Linked DNA regions of Promicromonospora sukumoe. The protein of the gene in region 1 interacts with the protein of each later gene in a pairwise test. Links are inferred from orthologs where the notes say so. Each region holds a gene or a part of one and is shown on either strand. Other genes may lie near its edges. The genes, in order: thrS and rplA.

Region 1 (8,498 bases):
CGGTGTCCGACGCCGCGTAGGCGGCGTCCGCCACCAGCACCGAGCTGGCCGGGTCCAGCGCGCCCGACGCCGCCAGCTCCACCGCCGCCGAGGCCCGCCGGACGAGCTGCGCGTCCAGCGCGATCCGGGACGCCGCGACCTTGCGGTGCAGCCGGTCGATCCGGGAGGCGCCCTGCCAGGCGAACACGAGGCCGACGACGGCGGCCGCCAGCGCGACGAGCGCCATCTCGGACCAGGTCACGTGTCACCGCCGACCCGGCGCGGGAACAGCCCCATGACGCGGCGGACGGCGTCGTCGGCGATGGCGTGGTCGGCGTCGAGCGTCATCTCGTAGACCGCGAGGACCTGTTCTGTGACGCCGGACCAGTCGAACCGCTGGACCCACTGCGCGGCGTGGGCGCGGTAGGCGTCCCGCCGCGCCGGGTCGGCCAGCAGGGCCAGGACGGTCGTGGCGAGGTCGCCGGGGTCGCCGGTGCGGAACAGCGCGCCGGCCGCGCCGTCGTCCAGGACGCGCGCGAACGCGCCGAGGTCGCTGGCCACGACCACGGACCCGGCGCTCATGGCCTCCACGAGCACGATGCCGAAGCTCTCCCCGCCGGTCTGCGGCGCGACGTACAGGTCGGCGGACGCCAGCAGCGCCGCCTTGTCGGCGTCGGATACCACGCCCAGGAACTCGACGGACGCGGCCCGCTCCCCCAGCATCTCGCGCGTCTCGTCGACGATGCCGTTGCCGCGGCCCGCCACGAGGAAGCGTGTGCCGGGCATCCGGTCGAGGATCGCCGGGACGGCCTGCACCAGCACGCCGAGCCCCTTGCGCGGCTCGTCGAGGCGGCCGAGGAACGCGACGGTCGGCGCGTCGGGCGTCCCGGTCCACTCGGGCCGCCGGGGGCTGCTCGCGAACACCTGCGTGTAGACGCCGTTGGGGATGACGACGGCGTCGCCGCCCAGGTGGTCCACCAGGGTGCGGCGCGCGTCCTCGGACACGGCGATCCGGGCCGCGATCTTCTCCAGCGACTGCCGCACCAGCGGGTAGGCGACCTGCAGCGCCCGCGAGCGCACCTGCGAGGTGTGGAACGTGGCGACGACCGGCTCGGTGGTCTGCCACAGGGCGAGCATCGACAGGGACGGGACCATGGGCTCGTGCAGGTGGACGATGTCGAACGGGCGGCCGTCGATGCCGCCCTCCAGCCAGCGGCGCACCCGCGTGGCGGTCAGCGGGCCGAAGGTGAGGCGCGCGACCGACCCGTTGTAGGGCACGGGTACCGCCCGGCCGGCGGCCGTGACGACGTCGGGCAACTCGGTGTCGTCGCTGGACGGGGCCAGGACCGACACCTCGTGCCCGGCGGCCTGGAGCGCCTCCGCGAGGTCGCGCACGTGGAACTGGACGCCGCCGGGGGCGTCGAAGGAGTAGGGGCAGACGATGCCGACGCGCAGCGTGCGGTGCCCGCGCCGCCGCGCGCCTCTCATCCGTTCTCCCGCGCGGCCCGCTGCCGGGCCGGTCCCAGGTCGGCGACGAACACCCGCTGCAGCATGTGCCAGTCGTGCGTGTGCTCGACGATGGACCCCGCGAGCTGGTCGACCCAGCCCTGGGTGAGCAGGCGAGCCCGCTCGGCGCGCGGCAGCCCGACGTCGGGCACGGGCAGGGGCGGGTAGAAGTGGATGACGATGCCCCACGGCGTGCCCGCGGTGCGGCGCCGGGCGCCGCGCAGCCGCTCGTACGTGATGCCGACGGCGTGCACGGGCACCTCGGCCTCCAGGCCGACGAGCGCCGGGCCGGCGGCGACCCGGGCGCGGTGCCCGGCGAGGTCGACCTCGATGCCGGTGGAGGTCAGGTCGCGGTCGCTGAGCAGCGGCAGGAGCCGCCCGCCCTCCTTGGCGCCGCGGACCAGGGCACCCAGCACGTCGCCGTTGCCGAGGGCCAGGACGTCGATGCCGAGGGACCCGCGGAACCGCAGGAACTCCTCGAAGAGCTCGTCGGGCTTGAGCCGCTCGGCGACGGTGAGCACGCCCGCGAGGTACTGGGAGCCGTAGGCGCCGGCCAGGTCCCAGTTGCCGAGGTGGCCCAGGGCGAGCGAGACGGCGCCGCCGTCGTCGATCACGGGGCGCACGTGCTCGTCGTAGCCCTCCAGGCGCACGCGCGCCCGCAGCTTGGCGGTGGTGACGCCCTGGAGGGTGAAGGCCTCCCGGAAGTAGCGCATGTAGCTGCGCATGCCCGCCCGGGACAGCCGGCGCACGGCCGCGGCGTCGAGGTCGGGCCGCACCCGCGCGTAGTTGCTCTCCATGCGCCGCACGGCCTTGCCGTGGCGCAGCCAGGTGACGTCGGCGACCGCGGTGAACAGGCCCCGCAGCACGGGCTCGGGGATCTTCGTGGCGTTGCGCCACGCGAAGGTGTACGCCGCCGCGACGTTCATCAGGCGCCCTGTCCGGCCAGGGGACCCTCGTGCGGTTCGTCCCGGGTCTCGACCGCACGTCGCGCGAGCTGGTCGTGCACGGTGGCGATGCGCTGGACCACGGTCACCAGGCTGGCGAGCGCCAGCAGGGTGAGCACGACCTCCAGCACGACGACGGGCAGGCCCACCTGCATGAACGTGAACGGGACGAGTGCCAGCAGCAGCCGGTCGGCGCGCTCGGCGATGCCCACCTGTGCGGTGGCGCCGACGCCCTCGGCGCGGGCCCGGGCGTACGGGACGACGCTGCCGAGCACCAGGCAGGCGAGCGCGGCGGACGTGCCCCACAGGCCGTGGTGCTCGTCGGGGTGCAGCACGAACCAGAGCGTGATGCCAGCGAACACCGCGCCGTCGGACACGCGGTCCAGGGTCGAGTCAAGGAACGCGCCCCACGGTCCGGACCGCCCGGCCTGGCGCGCCATCACCCCGTCGAGGGAGTCGAAGAGGACGAAGAAGCCGATCAGCAGGCCGCCCACGAGCGTGTGCCCCATCGGGAGCAGCGTCAGGGCCACCACGGTGACCACGACGGTGCCGGCGATCGTCACCGCGTCCGGCGAGACCCGCAGCGCCAGCAGCAGCCGGGCCAGGGGTGTGAACAGCGTCGTCATGAAGGAGCGCAGGCCCCGTAACATCAGTTCTCCTCTCTGCCCCCCGCGGTCTTCCACGCGTCCGCGAGCCGACGGCGGGTGTCCGCCAGCAGCTCCGGCAACGCCTTGGTCTGGCCCACCACGGGCAGGAAGTTGGCGTCGCCCAGCCAGCGCGGCACGACGTGCTGGTGCAGGTGCGCCGCGATGCCCGCACCGGCGACCTCGCCCTGGTTGATACCAAGATTGAAGCCTGCGGGCGAGTGAACGGCGCGCGACACGCGCATGGCCTGCTGAGTCATCTGTGCCAGCTCGACCGTCTCGGCGTCGGTCAGGTCCGTGTAGTCCGAGACGTGCCGGTACGGGAGCACCATCATGTGCCCCGAGTTGTACGGGTAGAGGTTCAGCACCACGTAGCACCGCTCCCCGCGGGCGACGACGAGGCCCTGCTCGTCGTCGCCCGCCGGGATGCGGCAGAACGGGCACTGCTGGGTGGTCCCGTCGGCGGGCTTGTCCTGCCCGCCGATGTAGACCATGCGGTGCGGCGTCCAGAGCCGCTGCAGCCCGTCGTCCGAGGGGCCGAAGGCCGCCGGGGACTCGGGAGCGGGGTCGCTGTTCATCCGGGGACGACCTCTGCGGAGCCGGTCAGACCTGCACGCGGTCGCTGACCGCCTTGACGATCCGCTCGATCGCCTCGGCGACCGGCACGCCGTTCTCCTGGGTGCCGTCCCGGAACCGGAACGACACGGCGCCCGCCTCGACGTCCTCGCCGCCCGCGATGAGCACGAACGGGACCTTCTCCTTGGACGCGTTGCGGATCTTCTTGCCGAACCGGTCGTCGGACAGGTCGAGCTCGGCGCGGATGCCCTGGGCCCGGAGCTGGGCGACGACGTCCTTGAGGTAGTCGTCGAAGGCGTCGGCGACGGGCACGGCGAGCACCTGGACGGGCGCGAGCCAGGCCGGGAACTGCCCGGCGTAGTGCTCGATGAGCACGCCCATGAACCGCTCGATGGAGCCGAACTTGGCCGAGTGGATCATGACCGGCTGCTGGCGGGTGCCGTCCGCGGCGGTGTACTCCAGCCCGAAGCCCTTGGGCTGGTTGAAGTCGTACTGCACGGTGCCCATCTGCCAGGTACGGCCGATGGCGTCCTTGGCCTGCACGGAGATCTTGGGGCCGTAGAACGCGGCGCCGCCCGGGTCGGCCACGAGCTCCAGGCCGGTCTCGCGGCCCACGCGCTCCAGGATCTCGGTCGCGGCGGCCCAGTCCTCGTCCGAGCCCACGAACTTGTCCGGCTTGGAGTCGTCACGCGTGGACAGCTCCAGGTAGAAGTCGTCCAGGCCGAAGTCGCGCAGCACGCTGAGCATGAAGTCGAGCAGGTGCTTGACCTCGCCCGGCGCCTGCTCCGGCGTCACGTAGGAGTGCGAGTCGTCCTGGGTCAGGCCGCGCACGCGCGTCAGGCCCTGCACCACGCCGGACTTCTCGTACCGGTACACGGAACCGAACTCGAACAGGCGCAGCGGCAGCTCACGGTAGGAGCGCCCGCGCGCGGCGAAGATCAGGTTGTGCATGGGGCAGTTCATGGCCTTGAGCCGGTACTTGGACCCCTCGAGGTCCATCTCCGGGAACATGGTGTCCGCGTAGTAGGGCAGGTGGCCCGAGGTGTGGAACAGCCCGTCCTTGGTGATGTGCGGGGTGCCGACGTACGAGAAGCCCTCCTCGATGTGCCGCTGGCGGACGTAGTCCTCCATGACCCGCTTGATGACGCCGCCCTTGGGGTGGAACAGCGGCAGGCCGGAGCCGACCTCGTCGGAGAAGCTGAACAGGTCCATCTCGGCGCCGATGCGCCGGTGGTCGCGGCGCTCGGCCTCGGCCAGCCGCTCCAGGTACGCCTTCAGCTCGTCCTTGGACGGCCAGGCCGTGCCGTAGACGCGCTGCAGCATCGGGTTCTTCTCGCTGCCGCGCCAGTAGGCGGCGGCCGAGCGCATGAGCTGCACGCCGTTGCCGATCAGGCGCGTGTTCGGCAGGTGCGGGCCGCGGCACAGGTCCGACCAGACCACGGTCTCGCTCTCACGGCCGGCGCCACGCACGTTGTCGTAGATGGTCAGCTCGCCGCCGCCCACCTCGACGGACTCGCCGCTGTCGCCGTCGGCCGCCGCGCCGCCCTTGAGGCCGATCAGCTCCAGCTTGTACGGCTCGTTCGCCAGCTCGGCGCGCGCCTCGTCCTCGGTGACGACGCGGCGGCGGAAGGTCTGGCCCTCCTTGATGATGCGGCCCATCGTCTTGTCGAGGGCCTTGAGGTCCTCGGGCGTGAACGGCGTCTCGACGTCGAAGTCGTAGTAGAAGCCGTCGGTGACGGGCGGGCCGATGCCCAGCTTCGCGTCCGGGTTGACCTGCTGCACGGCCTGCGCCAGCACGTGGGCGGCGCTGTGCCGCAGCACGGCCAGGCCGTCGGGCTCGCTGATCGTCACCGGCTCGACCTCGCGGCCGGCCGGGATCTCGCGGTCGAGGTCCCACAGCTCGCCGTCCACCCGCACGACGACGACGTCGCGGCGGTCGCCGTACAGCTCGACGCCGGTCGTCGTCGCCTCGGTCGTCGTCGCCTGCGTGGTGTTCTCAGCCGGGGTCTCGCCACCGGCGAGGTCGGTGGGGCTGGGCGGCGATGCGACGTCGGACACAGGAGTGCTCCTTGGGGAACGGAAGACGAAATGGATCGAGGGGCACCGTCCGCACGGACGGTGCCCCTCGATCGTACCGATACAGTGCCGGTCCCGTGCCCGCGGTCGCACCGCGGGCGGACCGGCGGGATCAGCTCTTGCCGAAGTCCTTGGCCTTCTGGCCCAGGGTGTCGATCGCCCCGTCCGCCTTGTCCGGCGCGAGCTCCTTGAGCTTGTCCGTGGCTGCGTCGACGTTCTCGTCGCTGAGCTGCTCCTTGGCCTTCGCCAGGTTGTCCGGGTCCGTCACGAACTCCTTGGCCTTGTCAAAAAGCCCCATGTCCGACTCCTCTTCGACACGGGCACACGACGTGCCCCCCTGCGCGCGACGGGGTCCCGCCGCCACCCCTGAAACTACGCGCAGAGCGTCGGACGCGCGCGGCAACGGCGCCCCACCTGGGGTCCCTCCGGCGTCTCGCGCAGAGCGCAAAAGTCGGCGGACGCCGTCGGCGTCTCGTAACGTCAGCCTGTGGAGTACCTGATCGTCGCAGTCATCGCCGCCGTCCTGATCATCGCCGTCACCGCCCTGGCCCCCAAGGCCGGCGTCGCGGCCCCGCTGGTCCTGGTGGTGCTGGGCGCGGGGGTCAGCCTGCTGCCGTGGGTGCCCGCGGTCGAGATCCCGCCCGAGGTGATCCTCGGCGGCGTGCTGCCCCCGCTGCTCTACTCGGCCGCCGTCGGCCTGCCGTCGATGGACTTCCGGCGGGACTTCACGGCCATCGGCGGCCTGTCGGTGACGCTCGTGGTGATCAGCTCGGTGCTGCTCGGCCTGCTCTTCCGCTGGCTGATCCCCGACATCGACCTGGCCACGGCCATCGCGCTGGGCGCCATCGTCAGCCCGACGGACGCCGTCGCGACGTCGATCGTGAAACGGCTCGGGGCGTCGCCACGCAGCGTCACGATGCTGGAGGGCGAGTCCCTGCTCAACGACGCCTCCGCGCTGGTGCTCCTGCGATCCGCCATCGCGGCGACCGCGGCCTCGGTGAGCCTGTGGGAGGTCGTGGGCGACTTCGCCTACGCGGCCCTGGTCGCCGTGGCGATCGGCGTGCCCGTCGGCTGGCTGGGCCTGCGGGTGCGACGCCGGCTGGGTCACGCCGCCCTGAGCACCGCCATGTCGTTCGTGGTGCCGTTCGTCGCCTACATCCCGGCCGAGGAGCTCGGCGCGTCCGGCCTGGTCGCCGTCGTCGCGGCGGGCCTGGTGACGGGCAACGGCTCGCCGCGCTACCTGCGCCCGCAGGACCGCATCGCCGAACGCTCCAACTGGCACACCGTCGAGCTGCTGCTCGAGGGCACCGTGTTCCTCATCATGGGCATCGAGCTGTTCGCCCTCATCGAGGACGCCGAGTCCGGCACGGGCTCGGTCTGGCAGGCGGCCGTCGTCGCGGCCATCGCCGGTGCGGCGATCCTCGTGGTGCGCGCCGCCTTCGTGACGCCGCTGATCGGCATCCAGGGGCGCCGGGCCCGGCGCGGCGAGGCGGTGCGCGAGACGCTCACCGCGTTCCAGGACCGCATCGACCAGCGGGCCGCGGCGGCACCACCCCCGACCGAGACGGACGAGGGCACGGGACGGCGCAAGGGCCGCCGCTCGACCGCCCAGCGCCTGGAACGCATCCAGGGCACCCTGCGGCGCCGCACCGCCGACATCGACTACGACCTGGCCCGGCCCCTCGGCTGGCGCGAGGGCACGCTCCTGGTGTGGGCGGGCATGCGTGGCGTGGTGACGCTGGCGGCGGCGCAGACGCTGCCGGCCGACACGCCGAACCGGTCCTTCCTGATCCTGGTCGCCTTCGGCGTCGCGTTCGGCACGCTCCTGCTCCAGGGCAGCACCCTGCCCTGGGTGACCCGGCGCCTCGGGCTGATCGGGCAGGACACGACCGGCGACCTGCCCGCCCTGCGCCGCGAGACCGAGCAGGCGGCCCGCCAGTTCCTCGCCGAGCCGCAGCGCCCGGACGGCACGCCGTACGACGCCGGGGTCGTCGCCCGGGTGCGCAAGGACACCTTCCGCGAGCACGAGTCGCAGGACGAGGACGCGGTGCTGACCAAGGACCGCTTCATCCAGTACCGGGAGCTGCGGCTCGCGACCATCGCCGCCCAGCGCGAGGAGCTGCTCGCCGCACGCTCCCACGGCACCTTCGACTCGGCCCAGCTCGGCAACGCCCTCGACCTGCTGGACGCCGAGCAGATCGCCGTCGAGATGCGCAAGGGCAAGTTTTCGATGCACGAGGAAGACCCGGAGCGCTAGGTTCGCGGCGTGACGCCTTACACGCCGCTCCACCTGGACTGGGCGGGCTGCCTCAACGCCCGTGACCTCGGCGGGCTCCCGCTCACGGGCGGGGGCACCGTCCGCGAGCGCGTCCTGGTGCGCTCCGAGTCCCCCAGCTACCTGACCGACGACGGCGTCGCCGCCGCCGGCGCCTACGGCCTCTCGCGGATCATCGACCTGCGCCGGCCGGAGGAGCTCGCCGAGTGGCCGAGCCGGCTCGCGGACAGGCCCGCCTACCTGCACCTGCCGGTGCAGGCCCCCGGTGACCCCGAGGAGGGGCCCTGGGTGCACCTCTACCAGGGCATGCTGGACCGGCACCCGGAGCTGTTCGCGCGCGCCGTCGGCGCCGTCGCTGACGCCCCCGAGGGTCCCGTGCTGGTGCACTGCGCCGCCGGGAAGGACCGCACGGGCCTGGTGGTGGCGCTCGCGCTCACCCTGGCCGGAGCCGACGTCGACGCCCTCGCCGACGACTACGAGGTCACCAACGCGCGGCTC
Region 2 (8,485 bases), on another replicon or contig:
TCGCTCGCGCGTGCAGGTCACGAGCGACCTCCAGCCGCTCGAACAGTCCCGCCCACGGTTCGCGGCGATCGGTCGCCTCCACGCTCATCCCATCGTCGTCAGTGCGGGATCGGCAGTCCCGTCGCCTGGTGTGCAGCCTCCCACGCCGCGGCAACCCGATTCGCGGGACTCTCCGTGACACGGCCGTCCAGCAGGTGCTGGGCCAGCTCGCCCGCCAGGATGGGCGACGAGAACGAGGTACCGCTCCACGTCGCGAACCCGCCGGTGAAGTCGTCCGGGTCGACCGACTCACGGCCGCCCGCGGACACCTCCTGCGGCTCCAGCGCCCCGTCGGCGGTCACCGGCATGGTGCTGTGCACCTTGGTCCCCGGCCGCACGCTGGTGACCCACGGTCCGTCGTTGGCGAAGTCGGCGAGCGTACCGTTCGGGTTCGCGGCCGTGACGACCAGCAACGGCGTGTAGTCGGCGCGCAGGTCTGAAGGCTCCAGCGGCTCCGCCCGTCCGCTGACCCGTTGCACGTGCGGCGCCCAGGCGGCGGGGAACACCGGCTGCTCGCCGCCGTCGTTGCCCGCCGACGCGACGACGAGCACCCCGGCGCGGCGCAGGTCGCGCAGGGACCCGCGCAGCACTCCCTCGTAGTCGTCGTCGAGGAGCTCCGGCTGGAAGCCGAGCGCCAGCACCACGATGTCGACGGGGGTGTGCCCCGGGACGCCCGCCACACCACGCAGGTGGTACTCGAGGAGCCGCTCCAGCGAACGGACGAGGTCCCACTCGCGAACCTCGCCGTCGGTGTACATGACGCGGACGGGCAGGATCGCGGCATCGGGGCACACCTGGTGCACCAGGCCCGCGATGAACGTGCCGTGCCCCAGGTAGGGGGCCAGCTCGGCGGCCGGCTCGTGGCCCGTCGCCGGCTCCTCCTCGGTGAAGGTGCCGATCGGGCCGCCGTCGACCTGGGCGTCCCTGATCACGACGTGCGAGCCGTCGAACCAGGGGTGCGCGCCGATCCCCGTGTCGACCAGGGCGACGACCGGCCGCTGCACGCCGTCGGCGGACAGCCACGGCACGGGACCCGCCCCGAGAGAGCGCCGGGGCTGCGGTCCGACGTGCAGGGACGGCTCCCGGTCCCCCGGGATGCCGACACCCGGCTTGTTGCGGTGACCCTGCAGCACGTGGTCCAGACCGATCCGCTTGCGGTCGTCCGCGCCCGCGCTGGACGCGACGTCGTCCAGCAGGTCCCACACGTCCGCGTTCTCGGTGCCGCCCGCGGCCACGTGCAGCGCGACCCCCGTGCGCGGTACGTCCGACCGCATGGGCGCCGGCGTGAGCTCCTCCATCTCCAGCGACAGACCGCGGTCGGCGGCGCGCTCCCGGAGCAGCTCCAGCAGGCCGTCGTCCTCCCCCGGCGTGCCCCGCACGATCAGGCGGTCTGCTACGTATCGGGTCGGCGCCAGCCGCACGTCACGGCGGCAGCGGGCCTCGGCCGGATCGAGCTCTCGGACGGGCCGCCAGCCTCCGGCGTGGTCCCGGACGCGGAGCTCCTCGGGCATGGGTTCAGTCACAGCAATACCTCTCCATCGACGACGATTGCTCGACAGATCCCGCCGCGCCCCTCGGCCAGATCACACACAGTGGTAGTTCGGTGGTGCGGTGGTTCAGCGGTTCACAGCTCGATGATGGGCGTGCTGACGGCACCGCCGCCGCCGTCGGTCCTGCGGACCACCAGGCTCGCCCGGCCGCGCTCGACGGCGTCGAAGGCGAACCGGCCGTCCTCGTCCGACGCGGTGGTGAGCATGTCGACGCCGGGCCGGTGCAGCTCCACGTCCAGGCCGGCCGCCGGGGCAGCCCAGCCGTCGATGCGGACCCGTCCGCCGCTGGACGGGGACAGCGTGATCATCACGGTCAGCGAGTCGTGCGTGAAGGTGATGGTCTTCGCCTCGGCGGGCGCGGTGTCGTCGGCCCGGGCCGCCGCGGCGGCCCCCCGGACGCCCGCGAACGGCGCGTCGAGATAGACGGCCTCCATCAGCTCGGCCTCGAGCCCCGCCAGCGTGATCGCGAACAACGACCGCTCGACGAGTCCTTCCGGCACCGGGTCCACCGCCCCGACGGCGCGGGCGAGGCGGGTCAGCACGGCCCCGTCCTCGGCGTCCAGCGCGCCCTTCGGGTCGAACGAGAGGTGCCCCACGACCTCGTCGTTCTTCTTGGGTTCCGGCGTCAGGTCCACGAGAAGTCCCCTTGCTCATCGAGGAGGGTGCGCAGCTTCGCCAGGCAGCGGCCGCGGGTCGAACCGATGGAGCCCATCGGCATACCGATCGCCGCCGAGATGTACCGGTAGTCCGGCCGGTCGGCGAGCGAGACAAGACGCAGCAGCTCCTGGCAGCGTCCGGGAAGTTTCTGGAGCGACGTCCACAGGATGCGGTCGCGCTCGTCGCGCAGGACCTCGGCATCGGGCGGCGGATCGTTCGCAGGGAGAGCCATCGGATGCTCGGGGCTGTCGTCCGGCAGCTCGGTGCGGCGCTTCTCGTCGTCACGGTGCTTGCGCACGGCCTCCCAGGCGGCGCGCTTCGCGGTCACCAGGAGCCACTTCAGCACGGCCTTCGGCTCGGCGATCGACTCGGCGTGGCGCACCAGCGCGACCCAGGTGCTCTGCACGACGTCGTCCGCGGCGTCGCGGTCGACCCCCTGTGCGCGGACCGTGTGCCACAGCAGCGGCGTCGCCTCGCGAACCAGGTCGCCGAGCGCCTGGTGGTTGCCCGCGCGGTACTCGGTCAGTGCGATCGCTGCACGATCGCCGAGAGTGAGACCGGAGCCGTCGACGTCGGGCAGGGCCTCCCTTGATCCTGTCATTGCACCACGGGATTCTCTGCTGGCGGATGTTTCCACGTCGCGAACCGGACGTGGAGCACTTGGACCAACCGAGTCTACGGCCGAGCTCGCGGATCGGGGGAGGTCGAAAATGGTGCCCACCAGGCACTCCCCTCTCCTCGCATCACGTCGGCTTCCTGCCGCCCATCAGACAAGAGGTGCCCGGACCGGGTTCGATACATCTTTCTGATGAAAATTCAAAAAGACCCGCACCCCGTGAGGGGTGCGGGTCTTCTTGCGCTCAGAAGGGCTCGGCTCAGGCCGGGAGCTCCTCCAGCAGCTTGGTGGTCTTGCTCTGGTCCAGCGGGATGCCGGGGCCCATCGTGGTGGTCATGGTCGCCTTGCTGATGTAGCGACCCTTCGACGACGACGGCTTGAGGCGCAGGACCTCGTCGAGCGCTGCGGCGTAGTTCTCCAGCAGCTGGGCCTCCGTGAAGGAGGACTTGCCGATGATGAAGTGCAGGTTCGCGTGCTTGTCGACACGGAACTCGATCTTGCCGCCCTTGATGTCGGACACGGCCTTGGTGACGTCCATGGTCACGGTGCCGGTCTTCGGGTTCGGCATGAGGCCACGGGGACCGAGCACCTTACCGAGACGACCGACCTTGCCCATCAGGTCCGGCGTGGCCACGGCCGCGTCGAAGTCGGTGTAGCCGGCGGCCACCTTCTCGATGAGCTCGTCGCCACCGACCTCGTCGGCACCGGCCGCACGGGCCTCCTCCGCCTTGGCGGCGTTGGCGAACACGATGACCTTGGCGGTCTTACCGGTGCCGTTCGGCAGGTTGACCGTGCCACGGACCATCTGGTCGGCCTTGCGGGGGTCCACGCTCAGGCGGAACGCGACCTCGACGGTCGCGTCGTACTTGACCGTGGCGGTCTCCTTGGCCAGACGGATCGCGTCCAGCGGGGCGTACAGCGTGTCGCTGTCGATCTTCTCGGCGGCGGCGAGGTACGCCTTGCTGCGCTTTGCCATGTTTCCACTCCTTGTGTGGTCGTAGCGGGCCCGGTCGGCCCTGCCACTGTGGTGTTTCGGTCCGGGGCGGGTGCCCCGGGTGGGATCACTCGGAAACGGTGATGCCCATGGAGCGGGCGGTGCCCGCGATGATCAGCGACGCGGCGTCGAGGTCGTTCGCGTTGAGGTCGGGCAGCTTGGTCGTGGCGATCTCGCGGACCTGGTCCTTGGTGATCGACGCGACCTTGACCGTGTGCGGCGTCGCGGAGCCCTTGGCCACACCGGCGGCCTTCTTGATGAGCTCGGCGGCCGGCGGGGTCTTGGTGATGAAGGTGAACGAGCGGTCCTCGTACACGGTGATCTCGACCGGGATGACGTTGCCGCGCTGCGACTCGGTCGCGGCGTTGTACGCCTTGCAGAACTCCATGATGTTCACGCCGTGCTGACCCAGGGCAGGGCCGATCGGCGGAGCCGGCGTCGCGGCGCCGGCCTGGATCTGCAGCTTGATGAGGCCGGAGACCTTCTTCTTCGGGGGCATGCGTTCACTACCTTCTGTCGACTGGGCCTACGCCGTGGGCGATGACCCGGTTGCAAGTGCTGGGGACGGACGAATCAGATCTTGGCGACCTGGTTGAACCCCAGCTCGACCGGGGTCTCCCGGCCGAAGATGGAGACGAGGACCTTGAGCTTCTGGGCCTCGACGTTGATCTCGGAGATCGAGGCGGGCAGCGTGTCGAACGGACCGTCGGTCACGGTCACCGACTCGCCCACCTCGAAGTCGACGTGGACCGGAGCCTTGCCACCGGAGGTGATCGTGCCGCCACCGGCGGTCTGCTGGCCCACCTGGGCGGGCTGCGGCAGCATCGACGGGGCGAGCATCGAGTAGATCTCGTCGAAGCTCAGCGGCACCGGCTGGTGCGTGTGCCCGACGAAGCCCGTGACACCGGGCGTGTGGCGCACGGCGCCCCACGACTCGTCGGTCAGGTCCATGCGCACGAGGACGTAGCCCGGGATGCGGACCCGGCTCACGATCTTCTTCTGCGCGTTCTTGATCTCGGCGACCTCTTCCATCGGAACCTCGACCTGGAAGATGTAGTCCTCCATGTTCAGGCTCTGGATGCGGTTCTCGAGGTTGGTCTTCACGCGCTTCTCGTAACCGGCGTACGAGTGGATGACGTACCAGTCGCCGAACTGGCCGCGGAGGGTTCGCTTGAACTCCTCGACCTCGTCCACGATGACGTCGCCGTCGGCGTCAGCGGGGCGCTCGTCGGTGGCGTCGTCCTCGACCTCGTCGTCGACGGTCTCGGCCGGGGTCTCGGCGTCCGCAGGCACGTCAGCGTTCTCGGCGTCCAGGGGCGCGTCGACAGCCGTCTCGTCGCCGTCGGCCGGCGAGACGTTCTCCGTCTGGTCCAGAGAGTCCTGGGACACGAACGAACCTGCTTTCTCTTCGTGCGCCGGGGCTGCGCCCGGCACGGGTGTGCGTACTTCTACGAGCTGTGTCCGGCCATTGTCGCGCGAAAGTACCGCGAAGGGACAATCAGCGACGGGCGAGAACCATCACAGCGAAGTACTGCGCAGCGTGCCCCATGAGCTCGTCCGGCGCACCCGGACCGGCGCGGACCCGCTTGACCGGGCCCCTCGACGGCTGTGTCAGCCGCCGTCTCCGCGAGGGAGGATCAGCCGAAGACCCAGCCCGCGAGCATGCCGAAGGCGTAGTCCAGGATCACCACGAAGATCATGACGACGACCAGGAAGACGAGCACGACGGTCGTGTACGTGAAGAGCTCGGAGCGCGTCGGCGAGACGACCTTCTTGAGCTCGGCCACCACCTGGCGCACGAAGAGCGCGATTCGGGCGAAGATGTTGCCGCCGCCCTTGCTCGGACGCTCCGCAGCGCTCTGGATCACCTCGGTGTCGCTCACTGCTACCCCACTCCTGTGGCCCGGCGCGCCGGGCGGCGCGGACTGCCGTTCCAGGTCCACTCACGTGGGCCCGCTGCGCGCGGCCCCGCTGGGGTTCACGCTGGCAGGGTAGACAGGACTCGAACCTGCAACCTGCGGTTTTGGAGACCGCTGCGCTACCAATTGCGCCACTACCCTTTGTGTCCGATGCCTGGTCGTGCAATGTCGCGGGCCCTGGAGAGGCACGCCACATCAGGTGAGCATCGATCACCGAGGCACAACTGTACGGTACCGGGCGCCGTAGGTCGAACTCGTTCCGGACCACCCGTCGCACGGCGTGCGACGGCCCTGTCCACCGGACGACGGACACCAGGTGCAGTCGAACGGGCGTCCCGCCGCGGGGCCCCCACGGAGCATGCTCGATACATGCAGACATCCGGCTCAGCGGCCGTGCGGGTACGCGGCCTCCGCAAGCGGTACGGCAACCCCCGTACCGGGTTCAAGGACGCCGTCGCAGGCCTGGACCTCGACGTCGCCCACGGCGAGATCGTGGCGGTGCTCGGCCCCAACGGCGCCGGCAAGACCACCACCGTCGAGATCCTCGAGGGGTTTCGCACCCGGGACGACGGCGACGTCGCCGTCCTCGGCGAGGACCCCGGCGAGGCCGGCCGCGCGTGGCGCGCCCGGATCGGCGTGGTCATGCAGGACTCCCGGGACCTGAGCGAGCTCACGGTCATCGAGAAGGTGCGCTCGACCGCCGCCGCCTACCCCCGCTCGCGCGACCCGGAGGAGGTCATCGCCGCCGTCGGGCTCGGGGAGAAAAGCAAGGCCCGGACGCGCGGGCTGTCCGGCGGCCAGCGGCGCCGGCTCGACGTGGCGCTCGGGATCGTCGGCCGGCCCGAGCTGCTCTTCCTCGACGAGCCCACCACCGGGTTCGACCCGGAGGCGCGCCGGTCCTTCTGGGACCTGGTGACCGGGCTGCGCGACGACGGGACCACGATCCTCCTGACGACCCACTACCTGGACGAGGCCGCGCAGCTCGCGGACCGCGTCCTCGTCGTGCGGGACGGCGTGGTGGTGGCCGAGGGCACCCCCGAGTCCCTGGGCGGGCCCGCCGCCCGCACCCCGGTCGTCGCGTGGGACGACGGCGGGGTACGCCGCACCGAGCGGACCGACCGGCCCACCGCCGCCGTCGCACGGCTGATCGCCGCGGCCGGGCCGGACGCCGAGGTGCCGGGCCTGTCCGTGACCCGCCCGACGCTCGAGGACGTGTACCTGTCCCTGATCGGCGAGACCCCGGCCCACGACACGGCCACCGCCACGACCCACGACAAGGAGGCGGCGTGATGAGCACGACTGCCGCGACGACCACGACGAGCCGTACGGCGACGAGCGTCGCTCGGAAGCTGCCCGGCACGATCAGGCTCGGCCTGGTGCGCGGCGGCGTCGAGCTGCTGCAGTTCGTCCGCGAGCGCGACTCGATGGTCTTCGGCTTCGCCTACCCGATCATCATGCTGGCGATCTTCTCGACCGTCTTCGGGGACGACGACCCGGCGGTCTCGGAGGGCGTCAGCGTCAGCTTCGCGCAGTACTTCCTGCCGGGGATGGTGGCGACCGGCGTCATGCTCTCGACCTACCAGACGCTCGCCATGTCGATCGCCGTGGAGCGGGACGACGGGACGCTCAAGCGGCTGCGGGCCACTCCCCTGCCCGCGACGTCGTACTTCCTGGGCAAGATCTTCCTGTCGCTGGTCACGGTGCTCGCGCAGACCGCCCTGCTGCTCGCGGTGGCCGCGCTCGCGTTCGACGTCCCCCTGCCCGACGACGCGGGCCGCTGGATCACGTTCGCCTGGGTGTTCGTGCTCGGGACGGCGGCCGGCGCGGTGTGCGGCGTCGCCTACTCGTCGGTGCCGCGTTCGGGGCGGTCCGCGAGCGCCGTCGTGGTCACGCCGCTCCTGGTGCTGCAGTTCACGTCCGGGGTGTTCTTCCCGGTGACCCAGCTGCCGGGCTGGATGCTCGACCTGTCCTCGATCTTCCCGCTGAAGTGGATCGCGCAGGGCATGCGGTCCGTGTTCCTGCCGGAGGCGTTCGCGACGGCGGAGCCGGCCGGGTCCTGGCAGCACGGTGCGACGGCTGCTGTACTGGCGGCATGGCTGGTGGTTGCGCTTGTGGTCGGCACCCGGACGTTCCGGTGGCGGCGGCACGATGACGGCTGACGGGACGGTTGACGGGACGACGGACGGGACGACGGGCGGGACGACAGGCGCGACTGTTGCCGGGACGGCGGGCGGCCCGCCCGCCGACGACGCGCGTGCCGTCGTCCTGAACGACGTGTGGGAGCAGCAGGTGCGGTGGTGGGACGCGGCGTTCGGCGTGATCGTCGCGCTGACCGCCGCCGCCCTGGTGGTGGAGGGCACGCGCGGCGTGCCGCTCCTGGTCGCGCTCGGTGCGCTGGCGGCGATCGTGGTGGCGTACGTGCTGTGGGGTGCGCGGGCGGCGCGGACCAGGGAGCGGCGGCTCGCCGTCGCCTACCTGGTGGTCCTGGTGCTCGGCACGGGTGTGGCGGTGTCGCAGGCCGGCATCGCGACGTTCCTGATGTTCATCGCGTTCGCCCAGGTGTGGATGCTGCTGGAGTCGATCCGGCAGGGGGTGGTCGGCTGCGTCGCGCTCACCGTGTCCGTCACCATCGGCATCGTGGCCGCGTACGGCTTCGACGCGGGCGTCGTGCTGAGCGTGGTGCCGCAGATGCTCGTGACGCTCCTGTTCG

The links.
Region 2: the proteins of thrS (region 1) and rplA interact in binary tests that used the Escherichia coli proteins (3 or more experiments, as listed by UniProt). The link is inferred for Promicromonospora sukumoe from one-to-one orthologs.

Annotation. Positions count from the first base shown.
Region 1 is NZ_JACGWV010000001.1:3,040,396-3,048,893, forward strand. What follows is about bases 3,193-6,175. They hold thrS (threonine--tRNA ligase), read right to left. Parts: upstream 5,708-6,175; coding sequence 3,677-5,707; downstream 3,193-3,676. Other genes in these bases: FHX71_RS13470 (HIT family protein), read right to left, coding at 3,193-3,651; FHX71_RS13480 (hypothetical protein), read right to left, coding at 5,838-6,023. In the rest of the region: FHX71_RS13450 (hypothetical protein), read right to left, coding at 1-241; FHX71_RS13455 (glycosyltransferase family 4 protein), read right to left, coding at 238-1,434; FHX71_RS13460 (phosphatidylinositol mannoside acyltransferase), read right to left, coding at 1,464-2,411; pgsA (phosphatidylinositol phosphate synthase), read right to left, coding at 2,411-3,079; more of FHX71_RS13470, read right to left, coding at 3,079-3,192; FHX71_RS13485 (cation:proton antiporter), read left to right, coding at 6,213-7,982; FHX71_RS13490 (tyrosine-protein phosphatase), read left to right, coding at 7,992-8,498. UniProt on the Escherichia coli protein: Catalyzes the attachment of threonine to tRNA(Thr) in a two-step reaction: L-threonine is first activated by ATP to form Thr-AMP and then transferred to the acceptor end of tRNA(Thr). The rate-limiting step is amino acid activation in the presence of tRNA.
Region 2 is NZ_JACGWV010000003.1:652,319-660,803, reverse strand. What follows is about bases 1,981-4,950. They hold rplA (50S ribosomal protein L1), read right to left. Parts: upstream 3,839-4,950; coding sequence 3,122-3,838; downstream 1,981-3,121. Other genes in these bases: nusG (transcription termination/antitermination protein NusG), read right to left, coding at 4,430-4,950; rplK (50S ribosomal protein L11), read right to left, coding at 3,924-4,355; FHX71_RS26955 (RNA polymerase sigma factor), read right to left, coding at 2,215-2,847; FHX71_RS26960 (hypothetical protein), read right to left, coding at 1,981-2,224. Outside these bases: FHX71_RS26970 (CHAT domain-containing protein), read right to left, coding at 1-82; FHX71_RS26965 (S8 family peptidase), read right to left, coding at 99-1,562; more of FHX71_RS26960, read right to left, coding at 1,664-1,980; more of nusG, read right to left, coding at 4,951-5,245; preprotein translocase subunit SecE, read right to left, coding at 5,494-5,739; FHX71_RS26925 (ABC transporter ATP-binding protein), read left to right, coding at 6,145-7,065; FHX71_RS26920 (ABC transporter permease), read left to right, coding at 7,065-7,934; FHX71_RS29885 (sensor histidine kinase), read left to right, coding at 7,924-8,485. UniProt on the Escherichia coli protein: One of the primary rRNA binding proteins, it binds very close to the 3'-end of the 23S rRNA. Forms part of the L1 stalk. It is often not seen in high-resolution crystal structures, but can be seen in cryo_EM and 3D reconstruction models.